Regions from separate parts of the Virgibacillus saliphilus genome, predicted to be linked through region 3. Evidence: riboswitches for the same ligand, from Rfam matches in the RefSeq annotation. Region 3 holds a riboswitch; each other region holds the start of a gene.
The links. Region 3 has a riboswitch for glycine ahead of gcvT (glycine cleavage system aminomethyltransferase GcvT). Riboswitches for the same ligand answer to the same signal wherever they lie in the genome.
Positions count from the first base shown of each region.

Region 1: linked by a shared signal. The riboswitch ahead of glyA (serine hydroxymethyltransferase) and the one ahead of gcvT (glycine cleavage system aminomethyltransferase GcvT) in region 3 are both predicted to bind glycine.
Region 2: linked by a shared signal. The riboswitch ahead of serC (3-phosphoserine/phosphohydroxythreonine transaminase) and the one ahead of gcvT (glycine cleavage system aminomethyltransferase GcvT) in region 3 are both predicted to bind glycine.

Region 1 covers NZ_JAGYHC010000001.1:2,945,799-2,952,718, forward strand. Annotated here, with positions in the region: gene KFZ56_RS14300 (iron-sulfur cluster biosynthesis family protein) at 48-353, opposite strand; gene gcvH (glycine cleavage system protein GcvH) at 482-868, opposite strand; gene glyA (serine hydroxymethyltransferase) at 1,247-2,497, opposite strand; glycine riboswitch at 2,645-2,740, opposite strand; glycine riboswitch at 3,094-3,198, opposite strand; gene KFZ56_RS14315 (YfcC family protein) at 3,540-4,970, opposite strand; gene KFZ56_RS14320 (DUF3830 family protein) at 5,102-5,524, opposite strand; gene KFZ56_RS14325 (CapA family protein) at 5,727-6,920, opposite strand, start outside.
Region 2 covers NZ_JAGYHC010000001.1:3,928,136-3,935,055, reverse strand. Annotated here, with positions in the region: gene KFZ56_RS18790 (DeoR family transcriptional regulator) at 1-432, shown strand, start outside; gene KFZ56_RS18785 (copper resistance protein CopC) at 496-2,145, shown strand; gene KFZ56_RS18780 (YcnI family copper-binding membrane protein) at 2,198-2,833, shown strand; gene KFZ56_RS18775 (OsmC family protein) at 3,027-3,488, shown strand; ZMP/ZTP riboswitch at 3,567-3,645, shown strand; glycine riboswitch at 3,766-3,845, shown strand; gene serC (3-phosphoserine/phosphohydroxythreonine transaminase) at 4,054-5,148, shown strand; gene KFZ56_RS18765 (phosphoglycerate dehydrogenase) at 5,150-6,349, shown strand; gene KFZ56_RS18760 (ATP-dependent protease PrkA) at 6,667-6,920, shown strand, end outside.
Region 3 covers NZ_JAGYHC010000001.1:2,085,345-2,092,264, reverse strand. Annotated here, with positions in the region: partial or broken gene KFZ56_RS10090 (vitamin B12-dependent ribonucleotide reductase) at 1-634, opposite strand, end outside; gene KFZ56_RS10085 (rhodanese-like domain-containing protein) at 1,005-1,376, shown strand; gene gcvPB (aminomethyl-transferring glycine dehydrogenase subunit GcvPB) at 1,416-2,873, opposite strand; gene gcvPA (aminomethyl-transferring glycine dehydrogenase subunit GcvPA) at 2,866-4,215, opposite strand; partial or broken gene gcvT (glycine cleavage system aminomethyltransferase GcvT) at 4,229-5,342, opposite strand; glycine riboswitch at 5,528-5,617, opposite strand; gene KFZ56_RS10065 (DEAD/DEAH box helicase) at 5,761-6,920, shown strand, end outside.

The DNA of each region.
Region 1 (6,920 bases), 860 kb from region 3:
CCCTCTCCCTCTATTTTCCCTTTGAACAATTGCTCTTTCTGATCCTGTTAATCCAGTTCAATTGCACATGCACTTGATATAAAACTCGTTCCAATTAGGAACCCTTGCTCAATGTTATAATCAATTTGCGTTTCTTCATCTAAATAACGCTTCGAAAAACGGTCTATACGTATTTGAATTCCCTCATATTCTATAACTGAATCCTTTCGGCGCACCCCATCGAAAACAAGCTTGAGTTTCACAGATATTCCACAGCCACCAGCCATCTCAGCATCAATCCGAGGATACCGCTCTTCTTTTATTTCTGTAGTCTTAAGCTGATCGAGCGCTGAATCTGTTAAAGTAATAGTCAATTAGCTGCCCCCTTTCGCTGTCAAATTCTGAAACACTTTCCGTTTTATTGCTTGGACTTACACTTGGATAGGTAATAGTCATACATGCCAGCTCCGTGTCCAGCAAATACCAATAGGTGCTAGCCAATTTATTCCCCACCTTCATTAATAAACGCCTGGTAACTTTCTTCATTTAATAGTGTTTCCAATTCCTCAGGATTAGATAATTCTACTTCTACTAACCAACCTGACTCATATGGTTCTTCATTTATCAATTCCGGGCTATCATCTAACACCTCATTTGCTTGAACAACCACTCCTGATACTGGAGAATAAAGATCTGAAACCGCCTTAACTGACTCAATGGTGCCCATTAATTCGTTTGCCGTGACTTCATCATCTTCTACCGGATTTTCTACAAAGACGATATCCCCTAATTCTTCTTGTGCATAATTTGAGATCCCGATTCGTACATTATTCTCGTCTAAACGTAAAACCCATTCATGTTCCTTGCTATACAGCAACTCATTCATCATTTACTGTTTTCCTCCCGAACGTATTTTTTAACATCCTGAGTCCATCTTATTCTTTTATAAAATGATGTTGGGGCTACAACCACATCATTTTTTACGAATTTGCATTTTAAGTGGTGCCCCAACTTCCTTATTGTCAACACAGCGCCGTAAGCTAAGTGTAGGCCAAACCCACCTTCCCCGATGTAACCTGTGCAAGAAATTAGAACATCTTCTACTCCACCGAAGTTCACATATTACGCAAAATGGAAAAGGTTAGTTTTACATCAATCTGTATCTATTCATTTTTGCAAATTTGTTTCGGGCTTCTTTAAAGACTTTACCTTAGTTTGCTGCATGAATCACTTGATTATTTTTGACCTTCGTTACATCGTTTGTTTCTTATACTTCCACTGGATTTTGATATAGCTGAAATGCATCACAAATTTCTTTCGTTGTTTGTTTTGCTTTCTCCAGTACTTCCTTATCTTCTTTATTATTCAAAACGGAAGCAATGACTTTTCCGATTTTCTCCATCTCTTCTTGCTTCATACCTCGTGTTGTTAAGGCAGCTGTACCCATACGAATTCCACTTGTAACAAATGGACTTTCTGGATCATATGGGATCGTATTTTTATTTGCAGTAATTCCTACATCTTCTAATATCTTTTCTGCATCTTTACCTGTTAATTTCCACGGACGTACATCTAAAAGAACAATATGATTATCTGTTCCCCCCGATACAAGTGTTGCACCTTCATTTTTTAATGTTTTACTAAGAACTTTTGCATTTTGAACAATTTGTTTGGCGTACTCTGTAAAACTTGGCTGTAATGCTTCATTGAAAGCAACGGCCTTAGCAGCAATAATATGCATTAATGGTCCACCCTGAATTCCCGGGAAAACAGCCTTATTAACCTTCTTCATAACCTCCTCGTCATTCGTTAAAATAATTCCTCCACGCGGTCCTCTTAATGTTTTATGTGTCGTACTAGTCACAACATCTGCATACGGGATCGGTGATGGATGAACTCCAGTTGCTACAAGTCCTGCGATATGAGCCATATCTACCATCAGTTTTGCTCCAACTTGATCCGCAATTTCCTTAAAGCGTGCAAAATCAATCGTCCTTGCGTAAGCACTTCCTCCTGCAATAATCACGTTAGGTTTTTCTTTTTCGGCTATCGCTTCTAATTCATCGTAATCGATCAATTGCGTGTCTTTATTCACTTCATAAGATACGACATCAAACCATTTTCCAGAAATATTGACAGGGCTTCCATGAGTCAAGTGCCCCCCATGTGAAAGATTCATTCCCATTATTTTATCACCAGGCTGTAGTAATGCATAAAAAACGGCAAAGTTTGCTTGTGCACCTGAATGTGACTGTACATTCGCATATTTGGCATTAAATAATTTAGTTAGGCGTTCAATAGCAGTTGTTTCAGCTATATCGACATATTCACATCCGCCATAATAACGTTTCCCAGGATAACCTTCTGCATATTTATTTGTCATCACACTCCCCATTGCCTCTAATACATCTTCACTAACAAAGTTCTCGGATGCAATTAACTCCAGTGTGTCATGTTGACGCTCATGTTCCTTTTTAATCGCTTCAAAAATAATGGAATCATTTTGTTGTAAACTCATTGTTTACTCCTCCTTTTTAATTTGTACGCCTGACCCATAACCCTAAGTCTTTCATTATATCGGGTTACCTACCTTGAAAGTAATGGGATGATTCTTTAACCCTTTTATATACGTCAAAAAAGGACAGAGAAGGGTATCATGCATTTGCTACCCTTCTCTGTCCTTTTTACCTGAGAGATTAACTCCTTCTTAGAGCTTTCCCCTTTGGTGGCGTTTATATACGCTCTCTCCAGAGGTGCGTCCTGTTGTGGTTTCATCTACCTGAGAGATTTATTCCAAGGGTATTTTTGGAACTTGCTCCTTCGGTGAACATACACTTTCCCACGACAATCATCCGCCGATATTAAATTTCTATTCCTTTCATAATAACTATACTAACGAATATAACTTTCCATTTTTTCCATAATTAAGGGATGAAGTTTATCTGAACAACACATTAGTATTCAACACTTTTTAGGAACCGCTTTCAAAGCCTCAAAATTAAAAAACGATTTGTCAATAAAAAGGACAGAGGAAAATAGGTGTTTTCTATTTTCCTCTGTCCTTTTACCTGAGAGTTTAACTCCGTTGGTGGCCTGTGGCTCTCTCCAGAGACGCGTCTTATTGTGATCCTTTAACCTGAGAGATTAACACCCAATTTTGGGTACTTGCTCCTTCGGTGCTAAGTTAAAACTTTACTTAGTCTCTCCCACAATTTTCAACCGCAACTATTTATTTATATTTTATAATAATGTGAAATCGGACTTTTGTCAACCATATTTTTAGTTTTGTACTTTCACCAAATTATAAATCAATATGGAGCAATTTAAAGGGCCTGCCTTTCTTCTCATGAATACTATTCTACAAACGCTTCTTTTTTACATGTTTGAAGAATAGTATTAAGGTAGAAAAAATAGAAACAAAGGTTGGACACTTAAGTAGTTCTATTATCGATATAAACTCTATTAACAATAATAAGGATATGGAATCTGGTACAAAATCGTAAATAAACCAAAGCTATCATTCCTGTCTATTCATGGTAGCAATTAACTTTTCTAGGCTTTTAAAACGGCCCCCAATTTATCACAACAGCAATGGATAAGAATATGATAGCAAGCACAGTCCATATTGCAACAAGTGGTAAGATAAATTTTATCCACTTTATCCAAGAAACGCCGGCAACTGCTAAACAAGCCATTAACGTTCCTGAAGCAGGTGTTATTACATTTGTAAATCCATCACCAAGCTTATAGGCTAGTACAGCCACTTGTCTGGGAATTTCCATTATATCAGCCAATGGAGTCATTAGTGGCATAACAATAGCAGCCTGGGCACTTCCAGAAGAGACAAATAAATTGAAAAGGGCATTCATTACAAACATAGCGATTGCTCCTGTATAAGACGATAATGGAGAGATTGCTGCGGATAAGCCATGAACTATTGTATCTAAAACCTGCTGGTTTTCTAATAAAATTATAATAGATCGAGCCAACCCTATAATCAAAGCTCCATAAGCCAATTGCTGTGTTCCTTTTGTAAATACTTTCACCAATTTATTAGGTGTTAATCTAGCAATGACAGCGGTACCAATTGCTACAACAATAAATATGGCTGCCATATGACTTGTTGTCCAATCATAATTAAAAACACCGAAAATATAAAAACCCATGCATAACGCTAACAATGTGAGAACTAGTTTATGCGTACCTGTAAATTGAACTTCTTCATTTTCACTGACCGAACTATCATACGTCGGAAAACGTTCTTTCCCCATATAACTTTTTTCTGGATTGTCCTTCACCTTTTTTGTATAATAACAGATGTACAAAATAGTTGCTGCTAATATAAATAAAGTTAATACAAGCCGTAAAGTAACACCTGAAAACAAGGGTAATTCAGCTATGTTTTGGGCTAAGCCTGTACTTATTGGGTCTAATGAAGCTACTGAATGGCCGGCATCAGCCCCTAATTTAATGAGAGCTACTCCAATAATTGCATCAAGTCCTAATGACCGTGCTAAAATAATGCCGATTGGAATAAATGCAATTTGTGCATTTGTTAAAATACCAAGAGCACCAAAAACGGAGAAAACGATACATACTACTGCAATTAATAAATATTCTTTATTTTTGGTTTTGGCAATGGAACTTTTAATTAAAGCGTTAATAGTTCCGGTAGATTCAATTACTGCAAATGCCCCTCCAATAATAAGAACAAGGAAGATCAATTCAGCTGTTTCCACCATGCCATTTTGAATGGACAAAGGTATGTCCATAAACCCTAATGGTTCAGATTCTGTGGTTTGATAACTATCTGGAACAACTCTTGTAACACCATCGACTGTTTCCCTACTATACTCGCCCGATGGAAGGATTAATGTGGCAATAGCTGCTATTAATAAAATAGAGAATATAATCACATATGCATCCGGCATAGTAAAGCGGAACTTTTTTTTGTTTTCATTCTCATATACTTCTTTTTGTTTAATAGCCATTAGTAAACTAAACCTCCTGTATTGTAAGAAAAAAAGGGAGTTTATTTTCTGTTGTTCTTAACTCCCTCGTTTAACTATATTATTTATTGTTATATTTTTTATAAAAGGTAATCTTTTTATATGCCAATTAGTTAATCAATTTCTTCAAAAGTTATTTTTTGAGCACCTTCGTGACGAACTTTTTTACCGAACTCTGGTAATTGCTCTTCTCCTTCTATAATATGCAAGAATGGGTTGCCAGCAAGCTGTCCTCTAGGACACGCAAAACAATTGCCACCGTAAGGAATATAGATTTCACCACTATTCCCCTTTTCATCACCAGGATAAAATACAACTTGACTTGGTAATGGATAACTTGTAGCCTTTTCAAAAGGTACATCATAACCGATCCAATTCAAATCCGAAAATACTGCTGGTCCGCTCCAAGCTGCTTGTATTACAGAAATTTCCATTGGAAGCTGTTTAAGAAACCACTTACTAGTTTCAGGAGTCCCTTCTTCATCCAATTCTGCAACAAAAATATAATCGCCACTAGTAATCTTCATTTTTTTCATATTTATTCCTCCATGTATGATATATTTCAAGAACAAAAAATTGCTCTTTGATAATGAAATCATCGTGTTACTTTAAGTTTCTATTTTGAAATCTCCATGCTTCCGTTTACACCCTTATCATAGAATGATCACCTGTTTTACAAAGAATAGTTCTTCCTCATTCCTTTCTTCAAAGAGTTAGGAAACCATGTGAAGATTGCAACTAAGATAAAGACAGTGTATTTGTCCCCGTTTCAATTACTCCAATACCATCTCTCGATTGTATATTTGTACCAAATGGTGAGGAGAGTTCCCGAAGTTCATTTAAAATTCTTTCCCCAGCCTCTTTGGAAGCTAATTCGGGAGTGCCACGCCCAGGACGGCGCTTCTCAAACCCAAGCGTTATAGGGTGGATGGTAATATTTTGTACACATCCTTCAATGAGATTAAAATTACCAATGAATGATTCATACGTCTTCGGGTTGGTCTCATTATTCATTTTCCCTTCATTTTTTATCCGAAAGTCATACCCATCCGATGTAACATATCCAGGACCAAATTCACCATATTTGTCATAAAATTCTGCCGGCTGCTTTTCAATAAGTTCAGCCTGGTAAAAGAAATCACCAAGTCCATGAAAAATCGGACGCTCTTTATAAATTTCAATCCCTCTTATGACATGAGGACCATGCCCGATATATGCGTTAGCTCCAGCATCAATACACATATGGGCAAACTCCTGTTGGAAATCTGCCAATTGACTCTTGTCTGTTCCTTTCATTTCATGAGAATGATTGCTGACAAGGACGATATCAGCCATACGAATAGCTTCTTGTATTGACTTCTTGATTTGGTTTGCATCCTTTTTATCCATTGTTGTATACGTACCAGGTTCACCAACTTCAAACAGATAGTCTCCAAATTGAAAAATCTCTTCTTTATCATTGTTTACTCGTTTATTGATTTCTGTTTGTCGTGCGACAGTCTTAAGACTTTCTAAATCATCTTTTCTGACTCTATGGATAGTAGCAAAGTGAAGGGGATTGATTCCCGGTCTTCCTATAAAGTCGGATCGTTGTTCCCCTGCTGGATGCCAATCCCGAAATGTCGTGTTAACTGCTATGATAGCCACTCTTCCTTTAGGGGTCTCCAAATATTTTGGGCGACTGGCTTCAGCCAAATTCATGCCAACACCTGCATATACGATACCTTCCCGTTCTAGGTTTTCAATGGTCTTCACAAGTCCGTTATGAGACCAATCCATACTATGATTATTCGGTGCAGACATAATGTTAAATCCCAACCACCTCAAGTCAGACAAAATACCAGGTGAAGCCGCTATCCAATCTCCGCCACTATGTCGTGATGGGTATACATCATTTTCATAATTGTGTATGGAGGTTTCCAAATTGGTGAA
Region 2 (6,920 bases), 1.8 Mb from region 3:
TTCGGGGGCGTCACTTTAGTCAATGCATATACAAATCAGCCCGCCAATTTCGAAGCTTGTGTGTTTTGCAGTCGTAACGCTAATGAAAGGTTGGCGTATCGGCTCATCTTGTCTGATAACAAAAATGAAATCACTTGTTGTGCACATTGTGGACTGCTCCGTCACAGACAGCTTGGTGATGAAGTCATACAAGCGATCTGCCCTGATTTCTTTATGCAAACAACCATTAGTGCCCCTTTAGCCTGGTATGTGATGGATACATCCATACAAATAGGATGTTGTACGCCGCAGGTATTACCATTTGAATGTAAAGAACACGCCGATAATTTTGTTAAGGGGTTTGGTGGAAAAGTGTATACCTTTAATGAAGCTATAGAAGTCATTTACCAAAAAATGAAGGGGCATGATCAAGGTTGCAGTAAACACCATTAGTCGAAATGCCTCATTGGTTAAGGAGCGCAACAAGGGTAGAAAAGTGAAGAAAGGAGGCAGATGATGGATAAGCAGTCAATTATGTACGAAGGTAAAGCACTTGGTAGTGTGTCAAAGCAAAAAGAATTATCCCGTGTGGTAATAGTCGCCGTATTATTCATCGGCTTTTGGCTTGTTTTCCTGCAAACGCCAACGGTTGAAGCGCATTCCAGTTTATTGGAGACTGTCCCGGAAGAAAGAGTAGTAACAGATTCTCCCCCTTCATCTCTAAAGTTGCGCTTTAACGAGCCGATAGAACAGGATTTGGCAAATGTTACCGTTTATGACTGGAATGCGAACCCCGTTTTTACAGGTCAGCCGGACGGGGACCGTGAGCGATCAGAGCTCTTGGAGTTCTCACTCCCTGAAATGGAAGAGGGGACGTATACGGTGAATTGGAGTGTTGTCTCATTGGATGGCCATCCTGTGAGTGGATCCTATATTTTTGCTGTAGGTGAAGCAACAGAGGGCGGAACCAAATCAGTCGATGAGTCGGACGATTCATCCGCATTTCTAATAGCAGCACGCACATTGGTAGAAGGATTGTTATTAATTGGAGCGGGGTTGTATTGGTTTGCATGGTTAGCCCAGAAGCGGCAATTCCCCGGGTTTGGAATGTTACGAAAAACCGGACGCCGAACTGGGGCTATCCTTTTAATTGCTGGGACGATTGCTGAATTTGTTGCATATATTACGTCCCTTCCTGCTGGTCTTTTTCAAACAATGATGGATGGCAGGTGGGATTTAATACTCCATTTTCCATTTCTAATGATGCTAGTTGTACAATTGTTTTTCCTTATCTTGCTTATCATTCCAGGCATGGTTCAAGGTTGGTATTTGGCCTTATGGTTTTTGCTTGCGATTACCCCATCCTTTGGTGGTCACGTTTGGGGGATGGAACTCCCATTTGTTGGTTTGGTTCCACGAATCGTTCACCAACTAGCGGTTGCCTTGTGGCTGGGAGGATTAAGTTATTTAATTCTACTCCTCATTTGGAATAGAAAGCAGCATACGGATACTTCTTTCAAGTTATTTCGACCATTTTTTGTGAGAAGGATGATGGTAGCTACGGGATTGGTTGTCTTATCCGGCGTGACTATGGTCTTTCTTCAGACGAGTTGGACTGCGGTCGTTACTGAATGGGTGAGTTGGAGCAGTTTGTTATTTATCAAAATAGTATTTACCATCCTTATGTTAAGTCTAGCATTATTTCAAACATTAAAATGGAAAAAGCAAAAAGGTTTCTTTACGTCACGTATTGTTCGAGTAGAATGGGTTATTGGTTTGACAGTCATTTTTGCTGGTGTGTGGATGAGTCAGATAAATTATCCGATCGCAGTTCAATCATATGATAATACATTGATCACAGAGCAAGCAGAAGCAGACGTTCACATTGACAATCTACAAACAGGGGAGCAGCAAATGCATATTGATATTTCGCCATTAGAAGGGGAAAATCCAGAACGGGTAACAGTCGATATATCGATGCCGGATCATGGAATGAGTTCAGGCCCATTTGAGGCGGAGAAGGTTGATTCTGACTATTACCAAGTGGATTTACCATTCTCCATGTCTGGAAGTTGGCATGTATCCATTCGTGCTGAATACGAGGAAGAGGAGGTGAAAGAATGGGAAGATGATGTATTTATTACCACATCAGATGATAATTCATAGAGACGTTAAGCATCGATGATGAGATAATGATGAATAATGGAGGTAGAAATAAATGCTAAAAAAAGAAAGATGGATGGTGCCGTTATTGACAGTGGCCTTTTTATTTCTGATGACATCTGTCGTAGATGCTCATGTAACGGTAGACCCCAGTGAAAGTACAACAAATGCCTACGAAAAATATACGGTACGTGTTCCTGTAGAGAAGGATATTAACACAACAGAAGTGACCCTAGAAATTCCGGAGGATGTCGATTTTGTTTCGATTTTGCCAATGGCAGAATGGGATTATGAATTAGAAAGAGGAGAAGATGAACAAATAACATCCGTAACCTGGTCGGCAAGCGACGAAGGAATAGCCCCGAATGAATTCATAGAATTTGCCTTTATCGGGGCAAATCCCAGTGAGTCAGGGGAAGTTAGCTGGAAAGCTTTACAAACATATGAAGATGACTCTGTTGTAGAATGGGTTGGTCCTCCTGATTCCGAGGAACCTGCTTCCGTGACAACAATCGAAGAAGGGGACGCGGTTGCACCACATGGAGATAGTGATGAAACCAGTTCAAGCGAAACGGAACAAGAAGATGTGCAACAAACTTCGGAATCCGGATCCGCCAATTGGGTACCTATTTTATTGTCGGCAGTAGCAGTTCTATTGGCGCTAATAAGCTTATTTCGGAAACGAACATAAATGAAAGGAGGAAAAGCAATTTATATATAGACGTTGCTTTTCCTTTTTCATTCACCAAATAAATAAATTTTGTCTATTGCTGCTATTTTAGACACTTTTGCTCAATATTTCACAATTTATCCATACTAATTCCTTACAGCAGCTGTTATCCTAAATAGGAGAGAATAAATAGCATAAGGAGATGTTATTTGTTATGGCAAAATCATTATTTAAATCAACAGCTCATTTACAAGATGGGTTGCAGGTTAAGGCAAATAGTAGAGAGTTTTCTCTAACAATTGATGAACCGGAACAGCTAGGGGGGACGAATAGTGGCATGAATCCGGTTGAATTGATACTAGCTGCTTTAGGTGCCTGTCAAGCTATTACAGCGCGCACATATGCCGACCAGTTTAACATCAGACTCGATGACTTTTGGGTTGAAGTAGAAGGTACACTTGATACGGACGGGTTTATGAATAAATCAGATATTCGCCCGGGATATAGTGATGTGGCCTACAATATTCACATGAAAACAGATGCCCCGAGAAGTAAAGTAGAAGAATTTGTGTCGTTTATTGAAAGAACTTGCCCGGTTGGCGATACGATTGCGAATTCGGTTGATGTTAAGCTAAACGATATCGTTATGGAAGAGACAGATAAAGAATTCATTTAACATCTCATTAAAACATCCATTACCGCTTGAAGATTACGGATGACTTTGGTAATATAAATATATGAAATTTAACGAATAAAGGCCATGTGTAACTGGCGAACGCGGATAACCGCGAGGGAGCACATGGTAGCCATTGTCGTTCGCCTGGGCAGAGGTAAGGGGAGTAAATTCCCTTGCCTCTTTGCGTTATTAGGAGGGTGAATGAATTGGGCATAAATGTTTTTAGCATTTAAAATAGAATAACAAGGCTATGATTGTTGTGGGTTACACTATAACAGGAGCAGCTTCTGGAGAGGATGCAAGCACATTGCACGCCGAAGGGTTCAAAATCTCAGGCAAAAGGACAGAAGAATAACAAATGTGTATTTGTTATATCTTTTGATATTGGTGAGATTGGGGCCCCGGGGCTTCAGTCTCTTTTTTATACTTGTTGAAGCTGAGCCCTAAGGATGCGCACCCACCCGAACGGCGAAGGAGGTTGTCACAATGTCGAAGTCTCTATTTTTTGTGTTACCAGCAACAAACGTTTTTTAGAAAACAACTTACCATGAAAGGATGTGATGATTTGAAAAGGGTGTTTAATTTTTCAGCGGGGCCATCGATGCTTCCGCTTCCAGTATTAAAGAAAGCTCAGGAGGAGTTAGTGAACTATAGGAATTCGGGCATGTCTGTGATGGAATTAAGTCATCGTTCAGGTTTGTTTACGGATATTATTACCGAAGCGGAACGATTGCTGCGCGAATTGATGGAAATTCCAAACAATTACAACGTACTTTTCCTTCAAGGAGGGGCCTCCCAGCAATTTGCCATGGTGCCGTTGAATTTGTTAACGAAAAATGGCAAAGCGGACTATGTCAATACTGGATCCTGGTCAAAGAAAGCGATCCAAGAGGCACAGAAATACGGTGATATTCGTGTCATTGCATCATCGGAAGAAGCTAATTTCACCTATATTCCAGAAGTTGATAGGTCTATGATCGACCCGGAAGCCGATTATGTGCATATCACAACAAATAACACCATTGAGGGGACCGCTTATGCAACTATCCCGGATACCGGTGATGTACCGCTTGTCGCGGATATGTCTTCCAACATACTATCATCGGAAATTGATGTGTCCAAATTTGGCTTGATTTATGCCGGGGCACAAAAAAATATCGCCCCCGCTGGCTTGACTGTTATTATTATTCGAGAAGATTTAATTGGCCATGCAGCCGCAACTTGCCCAGCTATGCTTCATTATAAAACACATCGTGATAGTGGTTCGTTATACAATACGCCGCCTACATATGGAATCTATATGGCGAAGCTCGTATTTGAATGGCTGAAGGAACGAGGGGGCTTGAAGGAAATGGAAAAAAGAAACCAGGAGAAAGCAGCCCTTTTGTATGATGCGCTCGAGGAATCTTCCGTGTTTCAATCTCCAGTCCGAAAAGACAGCCGTTCATGGATGAACATTCCTTTTGTTTCCCATTCTGCAGATGTAGATGCTGCTTTTATCAAAGAAGCACAAGCGAAAGGGCTGGAGACATTAAAAGGCCATCGTTCTGTTGGAGGGATGCGTGCCAGTATTTATAATGCCATGCCACTAGAAGGTGTTCAGACCTTGGTTACATTTATAAAGGATTTTGAAAAAACAGTGATAGAGAAGAGGAGATAGAATGAGCACAGTAACGCTGGACAAAGTGAAAACAATCAAAACGTTAAATCATATTGCAGATAGTGGACTAGCTGTATTTGAAAAGGATGCTTATACGATTGACAATGACAGTGACAATCCGGATGCGATTGTGGCTCGTAGTTATAACATGCATGAGATGGAAATCGGGGATAATGTAAAGGCCATTTCCCGTGCTGGAGCAGGTGTGAATAATATTCCGGTTGATGCATGTACAGAACGGGGTATTGTTGTTTTTAATACACCCGGTGCCAATGCAAATGCTGTAAAGGAACTTGTCATAACCTCATTAATGGCATCATCACGGAATTTATTCTCCGGTGTCGAATGGGTAAGGAGCTTACAAGATGAGGGGGACCAAGTTCCGAGTCTGGTAGAGGCAGGAAAGAAACAATTGGTAGGAAGTGAAATTAAAGGGAAGACATTAGGAGTTATTGGGTTAGGTGCTGTTGGAGCGCTTGTAGCAAATGACGCACTTGATTTGGATATGGATGTGATTGGTTTTGATCCGTTTATTTCAGTAAATACAGCTTGGGAGCTGTCCCGTAACGTTGGGCGGGCCATGACGATCGAAGAGGTTTTTGCAACAGCTGATTATATTACTGTTCATGTTCCATTAACAAACGATACAAAGGATATGTTCAACGCGGAAACGTTCAACGTTATGAAACCGGGCGTTCATATTTTCAATTTTTCCAGAGGAGGGCTTGTTCATGAGCAAGATATGGCAGAGGCTTTGGAAAGGGGGCAAGTAGGGAAATATATTACCGATTTTCCCAATGAACATGTGTTAAACATGAAAAATACCGTTCCCATTCCACATCTCGGTGCTTCCACGAAAGAATCAGAAGAAAACTGTGCGGTTATGGCAACGCGCCAGGTGAAAGATTTCCTGGAAACAGGCAATATCAAAAATGCGGTGAATTTCCCGGATGCCTCTATTCCTTACACTGGAAAAAGCCGGGTGACAGCTTTTCATCATAATGTTCCAAACATGGTTGCCCGTATTACGACTGCGATATCGAACAACAACTTAAATATCGCGGATATGATTAACAGAAGCCGTGGAGATTATGCGTATACGATGGTAGATATTGAAGATGACGTAGATGAAGCGACTATATCCAATCTGAAAGAAGAAATGAACGGGATCCAAGACATTGTTTCCGTGCGTGTTATATAAAAGGAGTTAAATTTTTTTAATGGGAGAAGCGGAAAACGTGTTTGTTATTGGCGTTTCTGCTTTCCTCATAGTCGTTGTTTCAATTCGATAGGTACCATTGATGCTCTGTCTTACCGGGCATCCGAAGGCATTTTGAAAGATATAAATGAGGTGGATCCCTCGTTTAATATGAGGTGTCATAATCTTGATAACAACGACTTGTTAGCCATTGATGGCAACAAGTCGTTGTTTACATATGCATAAGTAAATGATGCAAAACAGCTCCCCATTATCTAGCATTATAATCCCCCTCTTGCATAGGCTATATAAATCGTGACATGGATGGAGGGAGTATTACGGATATATTAAATAAAGTAAAGAATCACCGGGAAGAAGAGGAAAAGTTAAAGTGGGAGGGAACTTTCGCGGAGTATATGGACATTGTAAGGGAAAGGCCGGAAGTTGCCCAAACAGCCCATTCACGCGTTTATAATATGATTAAAAACTCTGGTTTAATTGAAAAAGATGGGAGAAAAATGTACAGCTTTTTCGGGGAGGCCATATTTGGGCTTGAAGAGGCTATTGAAAGGCT
Region 3 (6,920 bases):
TTTCCATTACCTGTTTACGATGATCGGATATGCCTTCCCGGGAATCTTTAATATAAGGCATCACATAACAATTAAAATAGGTTACATCCGTATCTGCCCCAGCCCCGTATAATACCCTTCCTGCTGGTATAAAATTCATGTTTACCAACTCATCATTGAACTTAGCAGCCCATTCTTGTTTTGCATTGTTTGTTTGCTCCACACTTGCAAGTCCAGTAGCATTTCTTTTTGCTATTTGCTCGTAATACACTTCCAACGGTTTATCAATAACACTTATATTTCGCCGCACAATCCCTGTTGCTGCTTCACTTTCGTCATCTAGCACAGATAGAAATTCATCATTTATCCGGATATTTGCTTCCTTTTTCGTCCAATCGATTGATTTAACAATTCCTAATCCACGAGCTGGAAATTTAGGATCTGCTTTGACTGTTAAGACAACAAAATCGCCCTCTTTTAATGTTTTCTTTTGTGTATCCTTAAAAGCATATCGATCCAGCATTACTAAACGAGAAACGCCTGTATGACGAAGCTTCATATCCGCAGTAATGGGATATACCTGTGGGAATAATTTAATATCTTCATTAAGCTTCTCCACATTAATCCCGAGTTTTTTTTCAACAGCTATCGACATGTTATCGCCCCTTTACTATTAAGTTTTATAATTACACGATACCACAGATCATTCATTTTAAACAATATATTGATAGTAAAAGATAAAAAACACTATATATTGTGTTCAAAGCAAATAAAGTATAATTTGTCAATAACAAACAAACGAAATTTTCAATAGTAAATAAAAGATTTTCAAGCTTTTATAGCTTTTATACTAACTATCAACAATTTCGAGCTTTACATATATCTCCTTTTACACTTCTTTACTGCAAAAAAAGACAATACGTATAAATACGAAGTTTTGTCCTAATGGCAAGAAAAAACTTTGAAAAAATAGCCTAAACACCCTATAATAGTAGTAGTACAAATGTGAAATACGGGGAAATACAATGGAGTTTTTAGTAATAGCAATTGTTGCTCTGATTGCGTTTGGTGTGTTTCGTTATTTCAGACAACGTAATTTTTTAAAGGTTTTAACACAGGACCAATTTCGTGAAGGTTATCGAAAAGCGCAACTTATAGATGTAAGAGAGCCCCAAGAATTTGATAAAGGACATATTCTGGGTGCTAGAAATATTCCGGTAACACAAATGAAACAGCGATTAGTAGAAATCCGAAAAGATAAACCGGTATACCTTTATTGCCAAAGTGGTTCACGCTCTGCACGAGCTGCACAACTCCTACGCAAGAAAGGCTACCAAGATATTAGCCAATTAAAAGGCGGATTCAAAAAATGGACTGGTAAAATTAAGACGAAATAAGAAAAAGGCTCAAGGTATCTTTAACCTTGAGCCTTTTTCTTATTTCGTATAACTTAAAATTGGCTTTCTTGCTGCCGTTGTTTCATCCATGCGTTTAACAATTGTATGATGCGGAGCTTCTTGAACTAATTCAGGGTTATTTTCTGTCTCTTCAGCAATAGACAGCATGGAATCTATAAACCCGTCCAATGTCTCCTTGGATTCTGTTTCTGTTGGCTCAACCATCATTGCTTCTTCCACATTTAACGGGAAGTATATCGTTGGTGGATGATAACCATAATCAAGCAATCGCTTGGCCACATCCAGCGTTCGAACACCCAATTTCTTCTGTTTTTTTCCTGATAAAACAAATTCATGTTTGCAGTGTTGCTGGTATGGGAGGTCATATGCTTTTCCAAGTTTACGCATCATGTAATTTGCATTTAATACAGCATATTCACTAACTTTCTTAAGTCCTTCTGCCCCCATTGTACGGATATACGTATAGGCACGAAGATTAATTCCAAAATTTCCGTAATAAGGTTTTATTCTGCCAATCGAATTTGGCCTATCATAGTCAAAATCGTATTTGTTTTCATTTTTAACCAGTATTGGCTTTGGTAAAAATGGCTCGAGTTCTTGGGATACACCTACCGGTCCAGATCCAGGACCTCCGCCACCGTGTGGGCCTGTAAATGTTTTGTGTAGGTTTACGTGCACTGCATCAAATCCCATATCTGCTGGTCTTGCATAGCCCATAATGGCATTCAAGTTAGCTCCATCATAATATAATTTTCCGCCCACACCATGAATGATTTCTGCCATCTCTTTAATTTCAGTTTCAAATAAACCTAATGTGTTCGGATTGGTTAACATTAATGCTGCTGTATCTTTTCCGACCAGACCTTTTAAATCTTCTATATCAACTAAACCATGATCATTCGTTTTAACGGTAACTGCATCAAATCCGGCAACAGCCGCTGAGGAAGGATTCGTTCCATGTGCAGAATCAGGAACAATGACTTTTGTACGATTAAAATCACCATTTGCTTCATGAAATGCACGAATCATCATTAGGGAGGTCCATTCGCCTTGGGCTCCTGCTGCAGACTGAAGTGATACTTCATGCATTCCGGTAATTTCCCGTAATGAGGCTTGCAATTCATACATCATTTCCATTGCACCCTGGACGCTCTCGGTATTTTGATGTGGATGAATATGATTGAATCCGTCCAAACGTGCAACATCCTCGTTTATTTTCGGATTGTATTTCATCGTACAAGATCCGAGTGGATAAAAACCTGAATCCACCCCATAATTCCGATTGGAAAGACCTGTATAATGTCGGATAATATCCAACTCGCTCACTTCAGGTAAATTAGGAGCAGATTCGCGAATATAAGAGCTTTCCAATTCCTCATCCAATTCTACTTCAGGAACATCCATTTCCGGTAAACTATAACTCGTTCTTCCTTCTTTACTACGTTCAAAAATTAATGGAAAATCATTATTAGCCATTGATATCCCCCAGTTCTTTAACAAAAGTATCAATCTCTTCTTTTGTGCGATTTTCAGTTACAGCAATTAGCATATGGCCTTCAAGTTCCGGATACGCCTGTCCAAGATCATAACCACCAATAATCCCTTTATGCAGTAGTTTTGAATTAATTTCACTTACCGAATCAACTAGTTTCACAACTAATTCATTGAAGAAAGCCCCTTCCGTAACGACAGAAATATTGGATTGTTCCAGCTTTTGTTTTGCATAGCGAGCTTTTTGCATGTTTAATTTCGCCATTTTTTTCAATCCATGCTTCCCGATGGAACTCATCGCAACAGAGCTTGCTAATGCATTTAATGCTTGATTTGAACAAATATTGGATGTGGCTTTATCCCTTCTAATATGCTGTTCTCTTGCCTGTAATGTTAATACAAAACCGCGCATACCATCTTCATCCTTTGTTTGTCCAACCAAGCGACCGGGAACTTTGCGCATTAATTTACTGGTTGTTGCAAAATATCCACAGTGCGGGCCACCAAACTGTGCCGGTATTCCAAATACTTGCGTATCCCCGACAACAATATCAGCACCAAATTCCCCCGGTGGCGTCAAATAACCTAACGACAACGGATTACTGGAAACAATAAACATGGTTTTCTTTTGTTGTCTGATTAATTCATTGATCTTCTCGAGTGGTTCAATTTGTCCAAAAAAGTTTGGATATTGTAGTACAACACTTGCTGTATTTTCATCTAATTCTCTTGAAAGCTGATCTAAGTCAGTAAGCCCATTACGGTAATCAATTTCTATAATTTCTAGATTAGGTCCTTTAGCATAGGTGTTAATAACTTCCCTTGATTCAGGATGGACGGCCTTGGAGACGAGAATTTTTTTCTTCTTCGTTTGTGCCGCGCTCAGAGTTACCCCTTCAGCAAGTGCGGTTCCTCCGTCATACATCGATGAGTTTGCGACGTCCATACCTGTTAATTCCGTAATCATCGTTTGGAACTCAAAGATCGCCTGAAGTTCGCCTTGAGATATTTCCGGCTGATAAGGTGTATACGCAGTATAAAATTCTGACCTTGATATAACATGATCTACGACAGATGGAATAAAATGATCATAAACCCCCGCACCTAAAAAGGAACTATACGATGCTACGTTTGCATTTTTATTTGCCATTACGGTTAATTCCTTCTTTAATTGTGCTTCATTTGCAGGTTGTTTGAGATTAAGTTCTCTTTTAAAACGCACGTTACTCGGAATATCAGAAAATAAATCATCCGTTGACTCTAACCCAATTGTATCTAACATCTCTTTCTTATCCGCTTCTGTCATCGGTAAATAACGAAATTCCATTACTAATCCCTCCCTATTTCGCTCGCTGGTAAAATGGTGTTTTTACAACTGTCGCTTTTAACTTACGTTTTCGAACTTGAACATATAATTCTGTGTTTTCTATCGCAAATTCTGCTTTCACTAAAGCTAATCCGATATTTTTATTCAATGTTGGGGATTGTGTACCGGAAGTAATAAACCCGATTTCCTCCTCCCCACTATATACCCCATATCCATGACGAGGGATTCCTTTATCAATCATTTCAATCCCAACAAGTTTTCTCGCTGGTCCATACTCAATCTGCTGCTTTAATTTTTTCTTTCCAATAAAGTCCGCTTCTTTATGAACCTTTACAGCAAATTTCAACCCAGCTTCAACTGGTGTTATATCTTTGGAAAGCTCCTGTCCATAAAGTGCTAAATTTGCTTCAAAACGTAAGGTGTCTCTTGCACCTAATCCAATAGGTTCCACTCCTTCATGTTCTCCAGCTTCCAATATTAACCTCCATAAATCGCTTCCATATGATTTATCAATATAAATTTCAAATCCGTCTTCCCCTGTATAACCTGTGCGTGACACAATGGCAGGTACATCAATGGACGTGAAATAAACATCACTATAAAAACGGAAGAACTTAATTTCACATAAATCTGTATTCGTTACCTTTTGCAGTTTTTTGTGCTTCGGGACCTTGTACGGCTAATTGCGCATAATTATTTGATACATTGGCAATGCTTACATCTTCTCCGCTATAGTCATTGTTTTCCTTTAGCCAATCGAAGTCTTTTTCTGTATTAGCTGCATTCACTACCAATAAATAATCATTTTCTTCCAACATATAAATGATAAAGTCATCAACAGTACCACCGTTTTCATAGCACATGAACGTGTATTGAGCACGTTCTGGGGTTAGTTTTGATACATCGTTTGTTGTCATCTTTTGCAGGAATTCCAAACTTTTCTGACCCTTTACAGTAATTTCCCCCATATGTGAAACATCAAATAAACCCGCTTTGTTTCTTGTGGTCTCATGTTCATGTTTAATACCTGAGAATTGTATTGGAAGATCCCAGCCACCGAAATCGACTGTTTTTGCCCCCAATTTTTCATACTCCGGAAATAACGGTGTTCGTTTTAACTCACTCAACCCATCCACTCCTTTTTATATTTATTCTAAAAAACACAAAAACAGAGATTTCACTGATACCAGATACCAGGAAATCTCTGTCTTCATACCAGAAAGTTGCATATCTATACAGGAAAATTCGGCATTTTCGCATAGATACTTGCTTCGTGGGTGGTCTACTCGTTCGTAAACACTCTCCAGAGGTGCGTCCTACAAGAGTCTGTTTGCCTGAGAGATTCGCGGAATGCTTGCTCCTTCGGCGTTACGTTATACGTAAACTCTCCCCTTGTATTCATTCGCTTTTATGAAAATGGCTTATTTGGTTATACTATTACAAGCATCACGTGAAAAATCTAACTTCATTATAGCATATAACTGCTGGAGAATATATAGAATATATTTTAATTTCATTTTAATCCATTAAAAAAGGAAGTATCATATGACGTCTATTCACTTACAAAAAGATTCAACATTCATTGATCAGCTGCAATCCAGTTTTGAGAAGGAAGGCAAGTTTTCATCATGGGATCTTTTTTCTATGGCTTATCAAGCTGAGCTTACGAAAATTGCGCCTGCATTTTCCGGATTACGCGCATTGGAATATCTACCACATGTTGAATTTTTAGGTCATCAAATTGAAACAGCAAAGCAAGCAATCGAAAACATGAACGGCCGTGCTATATTAGCTGATGAAGTTGGCCTCGGCAAAACCATTGAAGCGGGTCTCATATTAAAAGAATACATGGTTAGAGGCTTAGTGAAAAAAGCCCTTATCCTCGTTCCAGCCTCTCTCGTAAACCAGTGGGTGAAGGAACTAAATGAAAAATTTTATATCCCAGCGGTTGCCCACAGAAAAAATTATTCCTGGGATCAGTTTGATGTTATTATTTCATCGATGGATACGGCAAAGCGTTCCCCGCATCGTGAAAATATATTGGATATCGACTATGACTTTATATTGATTGATGAAGCCCATAAGTTAAAAAATCATAAAACAAAAAACTATTCCTTTGTTCGTTTGTTAAAGAAGAAATACTGTTTATTACTAACAGCAACTCCTGTTCAAAATCGACTTGTTGAAATATTTAACCTGGTTTCGATATTAAGGCCAGGTCATTTGGGTAATTACGATTCATTTCTCAACCAATACGGAAAGGATCGCAAGAAAATCAAACAGGACATATATTTGAAGCAACTAATCCAAAAAGTAATGATTCGTAACACCAGACAAGATACAACATTGAATAATACCAATCGTAATATTGAAACGGTTTGGGTTGATTTTGCACCGGAACAGATGGAGGTTTACGAGGAACTTAATCATATAACAATGCCTTTTTCCTCTTTTTCCAAGATTACTTTTTTACGAGAATTATGCTCGTCACGTGAGGCTTGTTATTTATCCCTTCAAAAATTAGCAATGGAAGGAGATAATAAAGATTCAATTCAGTCGGTACTGTCAAAAATTGAACAATTACCTCACCATATAAAAGCAGAAAAAGTGGTTGAATTACTGAAAGCAATTGGGGATGAAAAAGTAATTATTTTTACCGAGTACCGGGCTACCCAATATTACCTGCAATGGTACCTGCAACAAGA